4 regions of the Bacillus sp. UNCCL81 genome follow, and region 1 is predicted to be linked to each of the others. Evidence: riboswitches for the same ligand, from Rfam matches in the RefSeq annotation. Region 1 holds a riboswitch; each other region holds the start of a gene.
The links. Region 1 has a riboswitch for S-adenosylmethionine ahead of BM319_RS17670 (methionine ABC transporter ATP-binding protein). Riboswitches for the same ligand answer to the same signal wherever they lie in the genome.
Positions count from the first base shown of each region.

Region 2: linked by a shared signal. The riboswitch ahead of metE (5-methyltetrahydropteroyltriglutamate--homocysteine S-methyltransferase) and the one ahead of BM319_RS17670 (methionine ABC transporter ATP-binding protein) in region 1 are both predicted to bind S-adenosylmethionine.
Region 3: linked by a shared signal. The riboswitch ahead of metK (methionine adenosyltransferase) and the one ahead of BM319_RS17670 (methionine ABC transporter ATP-binding protein) in region 1 are both predicted to bind S-adenosylmethionine.
Region 4: linked by a shared signal. The riboswitch ahead of BM319_RS08845 (trans-sulfuration enzyme family protein) and the one ahead of BM319_RS17670 (methionine ABC transporter ATP-binding protein) in region 1 are both predicted to bind S-adenosylmethionine.

Region 1 covers NZ_FOMF01000008.1:159,076-162,160, reverse strand. The annotation lists gene BM319_RS17685 (sulfite exporter TauE/SafE family protein) at 1-43, shown strand, start outside; gene BM319_RS17680 (ASCH domain-containing protein) at 242-592, shown strand; gene BM319_RS25140 (hypothetical protein) at 598-1,032, shown strand; SAM riboswitch class I at 1,325-1,442, shown strand; gene BM319_RS17670 (methionine ABC transporter ATP-binding protein) at 1,619-2,635, shown strand; gene BM319_RS17665 (methionine ABC transporter permease) at 2,625-3,085, shown strand, end outside.
Region 2 covers NZ_FOMF01000003.1:22,357-25,441, forward strand. The annotation lists gene metE (5-methyltetrahydropteroyltriglutamate--homocysteine S-methyltransferase) at 1-1,671, opposite strand, end outside; cobalamin riboswitch at 1,835-2,028, opposite strand; SAM riboswitch class I at 2,117-2,229, opposite strand; cobalamin riboswitch at 2,847-3,045, shown strand.
Region 3 covers NZ_FOMF01000007.1:220,814-223,898, forward strand. The annotation lists gene BM319_RS16710 (NAD(P)-dependent alcohol dehydrogenase) at 1-555, opposite strand, end outside; gene metK (methionine adenosyltransferase) at 707-1,903, opposite strand; SAM riboswitch class I at 2,113-2,227, opposite strand; gene pckA (phosphoenolpyruvate carboxykinase (ATP)) at 2,540-3,085, shown strand, end outside.
Region 4 covers NZ_FOMF01000003.1:641,746-644,830, reverse strand. The annotation lists gene BM319_RS08850 (trans-sulfuration enzyme family protein) at 1-39, opposite strand, end outside; gene BM319_RS08845 (trans-sulfuration enzyme family protein) at 45-1,214, opposite strand; SAM riboswitch class I at 1,296-1,399, opposite strand; gene BM319_RS08840 (ATP-dependent DNA helicase) at 1,479-3,085, opposite strand, start outside.

The DNA of each region.
Region 1 (3,085 bases):
TTTGAAGATTTGGATTACGATTATTAAATCATGGATTAGCTGAATGAGTATTAACTGTAAAAAACAGAAAAACTATCTTGGGAGTTTTTCTGTTTTTTTATTGGTCCCTATTATGGTGGTACTTATTGCAATATTCTTAAATAAAATTTGCTAATCATGTACTAATTTAATTAAAATGGAACTAGTCGTTTTTTTTAATAGACTTAACTATAAAATTAAAATGAAATGGAGAATGGATTAAATGTCAAATCAAAATGAAACGAACGCTTTACCACCAAAAACATGTACGATTGAACGCCTTGTTACTCTTCAAGAGGATGTCAAAAAGGTATTAGCAGGACAAAAAACTGCTACTCGCCGAAACGGAAGATATGCAGATGTTGGGGAAGTGATGACCCTTCAAAATCACCAGTATGTTGTTGAAAAAGTTTATTCTCAATCCCTTGGTGAATTAACAGATGAGGATGCTAAGCAAGAAGGCTATGCGACAGTGGAAGAGTATAAGCAATCGATCTTATCAATCCATCCTGGAATGCCTTGGCTGCCAAAAATGAGGGTATGGGTTCATGAGTTTCGTCTCATCCAAGATTAATTTTTATGCTGTATAGACTGCTTCTTTACATACATATTGCTAGTGTAATTTTATCGATTGGTCCTTTTTTTGTATTGATTCCTATACTTAAAAAGCTGCATACCACACAGTCCGCGATACAACAGAGCTATTTGGATGTATTCCGGTTTGCTGTCAGATTGGCAAAGCATGCTGGGCATGTACTGGTTGGATCAGGGATCTTGTTGGTACTAGCGGGCCATTGGTCGTGGAAAACATCTTGGATTGTGATGACTATTCTTCTTTTGGTGAGTTCATTATTTTTCCTAGCTAGAGCCTTTTCACCGACCATTCGGAAATTCAGTGAACCAACCCATGACGGGAGAATGTTGATTCAGAAGCTTCGTCGATCTATCTGGATTTACATCGTTCTTTTGATGATCATGCTATGGTTCATGGTGGTAAAGCCTACATTATGGTAGGCACAATTCAAAAAAGCAGACAAGTTCTATCCTTGTCTGCTTTTTTTCCTTCTTTTAAATGAATTACTAATAAAAACTAAAAAATGTGTATCTAGACCTATTCCAAACGGTTTATGAAATAAGTTTCTTGATTTGAATATGAAGGACCTAAGACTTATGCCAAACAGTGTGTTTAATAAAATTACTATTATCAAAACTCAATTTTGACTAAAAAATTTAAAAATAGTTCTTGACGGATTATAAAAAGAGAGATAACATGAACACAATAATTTAAAAACTTAATAAATTCTATTACTTATCCAGAGAGGTGGAGGGACTGGCCCTGCGATACCTCGGCAACGGGTTTGTTGTTTCGTAACAAATACCGTGCTAATTCCTGCAAATCGTTCATGCGATTTGAAAGATAAGAAGTAAAGTGGCTTATATATTATAACCCCTCTTCTTATCTGTTTTCTTGGATAAGAAGAGGGGTTTTTTGATGAGGTGCCATAGGAGAAAAAGGGGGATATATAGTTATAAAACCTAGTTTTCAAATCTGTTTACTTAGTTATAGTGAATTGAAATAACTTGCATTGGGGGAAGTAATTTGATTGAAATTAAAAATGTCTCCAAGGTTTATCCTGGAAGACCACCAATTAAAGCTATAAATAATATTAATATGAAAATTGAGAAAGGAGAGATCTTTGGGATCATTGGTTTTTCCGGAGCAGGAAAAAGTACATTGATTCGTTGTTTAAATAGACTTGAGGAGCCAACAGAAGGATCAGTTTTCATTGATGGATTGGACTTAATGAAATTAAAAGATGAAGAGTTACGTAAGACACGTAGAAAAATTGGTGTCGTCTTCCAACACTTTAATCTACTTTCTGCCAAAACGGTATTTGATAATATAGCAATGCCGCTATATCTAGAAGGAAAAAAGAAACGAGATGTCCAGGAAAAGGTAATGGAGTTAATTGAATTTGTAGGACTTACAGGGAAGCAAGATGTATTTCCGGGCCACTTATCGGGAGGACAAAAGCAAAGAGTGGGGATTGCAAGGGCACTCGTAACAGATCCAGATCTTTTGCTATGTGATGAAGCTACATCTGCATTAGACCCTGAAACAACAAAGAATGTATTAGAGCTTTTAAGGAAGGTAAATAAATCCTATAATCTTACAATTTTCCTTATTACCCATGAAATGAGTGTAATTCGTGATCTATGCGATAAAGTGGCCGTCATTGATAATGGTGAAATTGTAGAAGAAGGTAATGTTTACGACGTATTTACGAATCCACAAAAAAGTATTACAAAGAATTTTGTTAACACAGTATTACAAAATGAGGTGCCATCTAAGTTATCGAAATCATTATCAAAGGGAAAATATTATCAATTAGTCTTCCTAGGTGACAAGGCAGGTAACCCATTATTATCAGAGGTTCTTAAAAAATTCGATATCCATTTAAATATTCTTTATGGATCCATTACAGAGCTACAAGAAAGACCTTATGGGAATTTGCTTGTGGCACTAGAAGGAACAAAAGAGGAAAGCGCAAAAGCTATAAAATTTATTTCGGAAAAGGGGATAGACGTAAGGGAGGTTGAGTTAAATGGAGCTTAATTGGGAATTCTTTTGGCCGCAGTTTTTGCAGGCAACTCAAGATACATTTCTAACTGTGCTAGGGTCATTTATTTTTGGCACAATCATAGGATTGCCGTTGGGTATAATCCTAGTTGTAACAAGGCCAGGTCATATAATGGAAAACAAACCTTTATTTACGTTGTTAAATACCATTATAAATATTGTTCGATCTGTACCATTTATTATTTTACTAGTTGCCATTATACCGTTTACTAGATTATTGACGGGAACGTCCATTGGTGTAATTGCAGCAATTGTTCCGCTTTCAATCTTTGTAGGACCTTATTTGGCAAGATTGATTGAGAATTCCATGCTAGAAGTTGATAAAGGGGTGCTAGAAACAGCCTATTCAATGGGAGCAACAAAGTTTCAAATCATCTTGAAGTTTATTTTACCTGAAGCGATTCCATCGTTGATTCTATCATTTAC
Region 2 (3,085 bases), on a different contig from region 1:
CATGCCTTTTACCGGTTTAGTTGTTAAAGATTGGGCATATACAGATTCTTTAACAGTCATTGGTTCTTGAAACGACACGTCTCCATAAATAAGTGGTGGTTTTACGCAACGAGATCCATATGACTGCACCCAACCAAATTTTGTGAATTGAAACCCAGCTAATTTTTCTCCAAAATACTCAACCATATCTGTTCGTTCAAATTCACCATGTACAAACACATCTAAGCCAAGTTCTTCTTGAATATCAATCCATTTTTTTATTTCTGCATAAATATACTCTTCATATTGAGTAGTAGTTATTTCGCCTTTACGCCATTTTAAACGCTGTCCTCTAACTTCCTGTGTTTGTGGAAAGCTACCAATTGTAGTAGTAGGAAGAAGTGGTAATTTGAAAAACTCTTCCTGAATAGATTGGCGAACTTTATAATCTGCCTCACGATTAACACTATATATGTGTAAATTTTGAATTGCTTGCTGAACTTGTTTGTTGTTTCGAACTGACGATTCATTTAAAGCTTGGATGGCTTTTGTGCTTTCATCGATTTCTGCTTGAATTGAAGTTTTTCCATCTTGCAAGCCTTTTGCAAGTATAACAATTTCTCGTAACTTTTCATCAGCAAATGATAGCGCACCTTTTAGAACTTCATCAAGCGTTTCTTCATTTTTCACTGTAACAGGTGTATGTAATAAGCTTGAGGAAGGTTGTACGATAACTTGCTCTTTTGAAACAAATTCCGTAATTTGTGTAAGAATAGAATGTTTATCATTAAGATTTGCACGCCATATATTACGACCGTCAATAACTCCAGCAGCAAGTATCTTATCCTTTGGGAAACCATACTTTTTAATCGAAGCTAGATTCTGACCGTTATCATGTACAAAATCAAGTCCAATACCATCAACTGGAAGTGAAATTACATCTTGGTAGTTGTCAATGCTCTCAAAGTAAGTTTGCAAAATCAGCTTTATGTTAGGTGCTGCTTCACGTAATGTTTGGTAGACATCGTTAAATAATGCAACTTCTTCTTTTGAAATAGACGTTGATAAGATAGGCTCATCTATTTGTACCCACTCTACTCCTTCTGTTTGTAGATCGTGTAAAATCTTAGCATAAAGAGGTACAAATTGATTAACGACCGATTTAAAATCATTTTCATTATAGCCTTTTGACAGTTTTACAAATGTTACCGGGCCTAAGATTACAGGCTTTCCTTCAATATTAAGTTTTTGTTTAGCCTCTTTATAAAATTCAAGAGGACGGTTTTCGACAAGAGTAGGTACTACTTCGCCCAACTCTGGAACAATATAGTGATAGTTTGTGTTAAACCATTTTGTCATTTCAGATGCAACGGCACCTTTCGTACCACGTGCGATCTCAAAATATGTTTCTAGCGATACTTTACCTCCACCATATTCAAAGCGCTTTGGCACTAGACCGAACATAACAGCCGTATCAAGAACATGGTCATACAAGCTAAAGTCTCCTACTGGAATCAAGTCAATTCCTTGATTCTTTTGCTTTTGAAGATGGTGTATACGAATTTCCTCTGTTTGTTTTAAAAAATCTTCTTTTTCTAGTTTACCTGCCCAAAACTGTTCAAGTGCTCTTTTCCATTCACGCTTTTCACCAATTCTTGGATAACCTAAATTAGAACTTTTTACTTTTTTCATCATTTATACACTCCTTGTTTTTTTGATGTCTGATTTTTACGTCTCAATAAAAAATCTCTCTTTTCAAAATAGAAAAGAGAGACTCATACGCATCGTTAACTTGAGTTGAGACCTTTTGGTTCCCAAAACACGTACTCCTCACTCCCCCCTATTCATCCGTAGGTACAAGCGCATACAACAGGCAGGTCTCCTGACTTAGACTCAACACTTCTTATCCCTTCCCATTTCAATTTTGAAACAGTGGTAAATTGATAAGTCGCTCCTCAATACAGTGGCGGGACCGTGTCGGATTTTAACCGAACTTCCCTTTTAAGCTGTGAAAATGACTTTCACAACACCTGATGCATTTTTTATTCAATTTTATTAACAAAACTTCAAAACACTCATAATAATAAAAAGCCCTCTCTAATTGAAATAGAGAGGGCTACAAAATTTATGGAATCCTCTCTTATTTTCCAAAGCAAAAAATGCTTTGCAGGAATTAGCACCTTTTCAACAATACTGCTGAATGGTTGCCGGGCTTCATCGGGCCAGTCCCTCCGCCTCTCTCAATAAGAGTTAAATAATTTATAATGTTTTGAATTTAATAGTCATGTTATCACGATAAACACAGGCTGTCAAAATAAACTTTCATAAATTTAATAAAAAGTCGTAAGTAGGATTGATTGTTCACATTTTGGTAGTTTAATTAGATATGGGAACAAAATTGGAGTTTAATTAAAAAGCTTCAGCTAAAAGGCCGGTTAAATTAAAACTAAAAAAGTAAGTGATACTTGGAAAGTAAACTTAGCTGATGAGTTTATTGATGGATTAAGGAATATATATGATCGAAGTAACGATAAAGATTTGAAATTAAGAAGAATCGACTCTACCAATTAAAAAAAATGTAAAATATATAGATATTTTAATATAACTAATACGTTAGTTAGCTGTTTAAGAATAGAGATTAAAATTCGTTATAAAAGAATTAAGTAGCGGGTTAGAAAATTAGTAGACATTACATTCATATTAGGAAAATTATGGATATTTTTTATGTTTTAATTAAATTCAATAATACTTTTCTCATAATCGGTTTTTATTTATATTTAAATAATTATTATTGAATTGTTAAGTAAAAACATTAAATTATAACAATTGTGAATTATCTAAACGTTTGTTATAATTTGTTTTACAATTTGATACGTGTAGAATCAGGTGTAGATTATGAGATTTGTAATCTACTTAAAAGGGAAGTTCGGTTAGAATCCGACGCTGTCCCGCAACTGTATTTAGGAGCGATTCGAAATATCCACTGTCTTTTCGTAAAATGAAGATGGGAAGGTTCGAAAAGTGATGATCATAAGCCAGGAGACCTGCCTGTTTCAGCACACATCATATACCTACGCGGATAGGGGGTGTTAAGTGCGAGCGAATG
Region 3 (3,085 bases), on a different contig from region 1:
ACATAATGCGGTAACTTCTGTACCAAAATATTTAGCTAGCTGAATTGCATATGTTCCAACACTTCCTGAAGCACCATAAATGAGTACTTTTTGTCCATTTTGAATAATACTTCTCCTTAGAAAGTGTAATGCAGTAAGCGCCCCAACTGGAACAGCTGCAGCTTGCTCAAACGACATATTTATTGGTTTTTTAGCTAGAACACCTTCTTCATGTAAAGAGATATATTCAGCATTTGCCCCAAAAGTAAATCCACTATATCCAAAAACTTGATCACCTGATTTAAAATTTTTTACGTTTTTACCAATCGTGACTATTTCTCCTGCAAGTTCACAACCTGGTATTTTATTTTTCGGCTTAGTAAGGCCAAACATAAGACGTGAAGGTAGCCAATACATATACGGAAAATCGGAACTTCGTAGTTTTACATCTCCTGCGGTCACAGTTGTTGCATGTATTTTTATTAATACTTCATCATCTTTTATTTTTGGTTTTTCAACTTCTGTTATTTGAAGAACTTCTGGTGGACCATATTTTGTACATATAATCGCTTTCATAGGTTCCTCCATTACAAACTTTAATTTAGTCATTTAAACCTATGAAAAATGATTTTTAAGTATACCTATATGTAGAATAAAACAGTGTGATTCGAACCAAAACAAAAAAGACTGAATATAGCATATGCCATATTCAGCCTTAATCATTTTATTATAGACCTGCTTCAGTTTTTAAAACTTCTGCTTTATCAGTACGCTCCCAAGGAAGATCGATATCTGTACGGCCAAAGTGACCATAAGCAGCAGTTTGTTTGTAAATCGGACGACGTAGGTCAAGCATTTTAATAATTCCAGCTGGACGTAGGTCGAAGTTGTTGCGAATTACTTCAACTAATTTTTCTTCTGAAACTTTACCTGTACCAAAAGTATCAATAGCGATTGAAACTGGTTTAGCTACACCAATTGCATATGCTAATTGAACTTCAGCTTTATCAGCTAAGCCAGCAGCTACGATGTTTTTCGCAACGTAACGTGCAGCGTAAGCAGCAGAACGGTCAACTTTAGTTGCATCCTTACCAGAGAATGCGCCACCACCGTGACGAGCATATCCACCGTAAGTATCAACAATAATTTTACGACCTGTTAAACCAGCATCCCCTTGAGGTCCACCGATAACGAAACGACCTGTTGGGTTGATAAAGAATTTTGTGTTTTCATCAATTAACTCAGCTGGTACAACTGGTTTAATTACAAGTTCTTTAATATCATTTTCAATTTGATCTTGAGTAGCTTCTGGACCATGTTGTGTTGATACAACAATAGCATCAATACGAACTGGTTTGTTGTTTTCATCATACTCAACTGTTACTTGAGTTTTACCGTCTGGACGTAAGTAAGAAACTGTTTCATTTTTTCTAACTTCAGTTAAACGGCGAGCAATTTTGTGAGATAATGAAATTGGAAGTGGCATTAATTCAGGTGTTTCATTAACTGCAAAACCGAACATTAAACCTTGGTCTCCTGCACCGATTGCTTCAATTTCTTCATCTGTCATGCTACCTTCACGAGCTTCTAACGCTTGGTCTACACCTAGAGCGATATCTGCTGATTGCTCATCGATAGAAGTTAAAACTGCACATGTATCTGCATCAAATCCGTATTTTGCACGGTCATAACCGATTTCACGGATTGTTTCGCGAACGATTTTTGGGATATCTACATAAGTAGAAGTTGTAATTTCACCTGCAACAAGTACTAAACCTGTTGTAACTGAAGTTTCCGCTGCTACACGAGCATTCGGATCATTTGCTAAAATTGCATCAAGAATTGAATCTGAGATTTGGTCACAGATTTTATCTGGATGTCCTTCTGTAACTGATTCTGAAGTAAATAAACGACGTTGTGACATTGAGTCCCCTCCTAAATTGAATTGACGGATCTCTTTTTTCTCAACATAAGAATAAAAAGTTTGTTCCTATTCCTATGTTTCCCATTTAAGATAAAGATAACTCAGTGTAAATTACGAAATTGCCACTGTATTTAAGTTTTGAGCAAAAAAAAAGCCTTCCTCTTATCAAATATTACATGAGGAAAGGTTTCTTGGTTATTTGCCTTTCGCTCTTATCGTCCAAGACATAAAAAAAAGTCTTGCATCAGGTTCAGCACCTTTCACTAAAAGTGAGGTTGCTGGGCTTCGTAGGGCCTGTATCCCTCCACCTACTCGGGATAAGAGAGTATCCGTATGAAAAGTATCATATTAAAATTTCACTTTCTTGTCAACAATTTTCATCATAACATAGACATAATTCTACAATAACTTTATCTCTACATTCATTTCTATTTAATGGGAAATTACTAATTATTATATTTACATTTAAATAACTTACTTCATTTAATAAGTAAATTTTACTCAAATTTATTTTTTAATCAAATTCATAACACATTTTGCTAACTAATAGTATACACTATTAAAATAAATGTGTTATACTATTTATCGAGATACCTACATGGCAGACAAATTATATTTAAAGGATGGTATTAGTATATGAAGACAGTTGATGTAAACTTTGAATTAAACGAATTACTTATTAGTAATCAAATGTATAACCAACTAAGCGTTTCTGAGTTAGTTGAAAAAGTCCTAACAAGACAAGAAGGAATTTTAACGTCAACAGGAGCAGTTAGCGTTTCAACAGGCAAATATACTGGACGTTCACCTAAAGATAAATTTATTGTTAAAGAGGCATCTGTTGAAAGTTTAATCGATTGGGGTTCAGTAAATCAACCAATCTCTGCTGACGTATTCGAAAAATTATATAGCAAAGTACTTAACTACTTAAAAGATCGTAACGAATTATTCTTATTTAAAGGATTTGCTGGTGCTGACACTGAATATCGTTTACCTATCCAAGTAATTAACGAATTTGCATGGCACAACTTATTTGCTCATCAATTATTTATTCGCCCAACTGAGCAAGAGCTTCAAACGCATGAAGCAGAATTTACAATTGTTTCTGCTCCGACATTTAAAGCAGACCCTGTAGTTGATGGAACAAATTCAGAGGCATTTGTTATTGTATCATTTGAAAAG
Region 4 (3,085 bases), on a different contig from region 1:
TTCATTTCCATTATGAATTAATTTCGTTCCAAATTGCATCCTCATCACCCCAATGCATTTTCTAAGTCATTTAATAAATCATCAATATGTTCAATACCAACAGATAAACGAAGTGTATGGTCATCTAGACCAAGCTTTCTTTTAAATTCCTCTGGCATTTCTGAATGAGTTTGCGTATGTGGGTACGTAATTAATGATTCAACTCCACCTAAGCTTTCTGCGAATGTAATAACTTTTACACTTCCTAATACTTGTTCAACCAAACTTAAATCTTTCACTTTAAATGAAATCATTGCACCAAATCCAGTTGCTTGTTCTTTAATAATTGAATACCCTTTATGCGTTGGTAACCCTACATAAAACACTTCAGTAACATTCGGATGATTTTCTAAAAATTTCGCAAGTACAATTGCATTTTTTTGACTGTATTCCATACGTAAATGTAATGTTTTAATTCCTCTTAAGATCAACCAAGAGTCAAATGGAGCTAATGTTGCTCCTGTTGATTTTTGATAATAACGAATTCGTTCATTCGTATATTCAGAATTTGTTACGACAAAACCAGCAAGTGTATCATTATGGCCACCTAAATATTTTGTTCCACTATGAACAACAACATCTGCACCTAATTCAATTGGTCTAAAGAAATAAGGTGTTAAAAATGTATTATCAACGATCACAATTATATCTCGTTCTTTTGCAAGCTCAACTACTCTTTTTAAATCAGTTACTTTCATCATTGGATTTGATGGTGTTTCAATAAAAATTCCTTTTGTGTTCGGTTTAAGTGCATCAAGAATATTTTCAATTTCAGTCGTATCTACAAAATTATGCTCAAGTCCATATGGCGAATAAATTTCTTCGAATAAACGATATGTACCACCGTATAAATCATCTGAAACAATTAGGTGGTCACCTTTTTTAAATAAGCTTAATACTGCAGTAACGGCTGCATTTCCTGTTGAAAATGCAACACCATAATTTGCACTTTCTAATTTTGCAACAGTATTTTCAACTTCTTCACGAGTTGGATTTTGTAATCTTGCATAATCATATCCAGTCGATTGATGAAGACCTGCATGCTTAAAAGTAGCAGATTGATAAATTGGATAACTAATCGCACCAGTTAATGGATCATAACCTTTGCTTCCATGAACAGCTACCGTTTCAATTGATTTTTTATTCGTGTTTAAAGCCTCTTTTGTGTTAGTCATTATAAATCCCCCATTTTAGTCAAATAAAAAACCACTTCCTAAAAAATAAGAAGTGGTTATGTCCGCAAAATATACATATCGCTCTTATCTTCCAGGTTTTTCACCTGCAGGATTTAGCACTTTCTAGTTTTTACTAGAGTTGCCGGGTTTCGTCGGGCCAGTCCCTCCACCGCTCTTGATAAGATTATTTAATTATATTGATAAGTATATTAAAAACTCTGATAATTATCAATTGTTTTTTTTGAATTATTTAATTATTAACTCTTACTTCCATTCTTCAGGTAATAAACTTTGATAAAGTGAACTCTTATATCGGTCATCAATTAGTAATAAAGTCCCTTCATCTGATTCAGATCGTATCACTCTTCCACCCGCTTGCATTACTTTATTCATACCTGGAAAGACATATGCATAATAATACCCATTTTTTCCAACCGAATTAAAATGCTCCTTTAAAATATTTCTTTCTAAACAAATCTGCGGCAATCCTACACCAATTACTACGACTCCGTTTAAACGATCACCCTTTAAATCGATCCCTTCAGAGAATATACCGCCTAATACCGCAAAGCCAACTAGCGTTTCTTCATTTAGACTATCAAATTGTAAAAGGAATTCCTCTCGTTCAATTTCAGTCATACCATTTTCTTGAACGATTGTTTTTATAGTAGGGTATTTCTCTTTAAATAAATCAACACTTTGAATTAAATATTGATAGGATGGATAAAAAACTAAATAATTACCTTTTCTTTTCGTAATTTCTTTATATACCGAATCAATTAATCTTTCTAAATTTCTTTCACGATCTTGATACCGCGTTGATAGAGGGTCAATTGTTACCTCCAATTGCTCCTTATGAAAAGGAGAATCGATTGAAATTGTATAATCGCGACTTTGATCACCAAGCATATCTTGAAAATATTGTATTGGGGTTAAAGTAGCTGAAAAGTAAATTGTTGAGCGAAATCTTTTTATTACGTCATTTACAACTTTAGATGGGTCAAGGCAAAATAGCTTTAAATGAACTTCACTTTTATATAGTTCATAGTAGCATACGTAATTTTCATCAAAAAACTCTGCGATTTTGACGAAGTTGAGTGACTCAAAATAAGTATCAAGCAAAAGTTGTTTATTTTCGTCCTCGTCCATTTCCGGTAATTTTATTTCTACGATTTCATTGAATGTATGTAGAAGTTCTAGTAAATCCCCATCTATTTCCTTTGAAACTGGGGTTACAACGTCCTTCCATTTCTTTCTTAATTCAATAAAACGCTTATTTATTTCATTTATTATGGCATAAAGTTCATCTTTTAAATTTTTATATCGATTTTTCAACTCTAAAAATTTAGATTTGAATAGACTCGCAGAATACATTTCTCTTGAGCGATCAACAAGATTATGAGCTTCATCAATTAATAAAACTGTACTTCGTTTATGCTCATCAAATAATCGCTTTAACGATACTCTAGGATCGAAAATATAATTTACATCGCAAATAATAGCATCTGAAGAATTTAATAAATCTAATGAGTATTCAAATGGACAGACTGTATGTTTTCGTGCATATTCTTCTATTTTCTCCCTAGTTAGTGCTTTTTCGGATGAAAGAATATCAAGAACAGCATCATTAATTCTGTCATAATAACCATTGGCAAATTCACAATAATCCTTTTGACACATCGTCTCTTCTTTAAAACAGATTTTATCTTTTGCTGTAATCGTCGTACACTTTATACAAAGTCCTTGATCTGTCATGCGCTTAAATGCTTCTTCAGCAACAGTCCTAGTTATTGTCTTAGAAGTTAAGTAAAACATCCGATTGATACGATCCTCACCAATACTTTTAACAGTTGGAAAAATAGTTGATACCG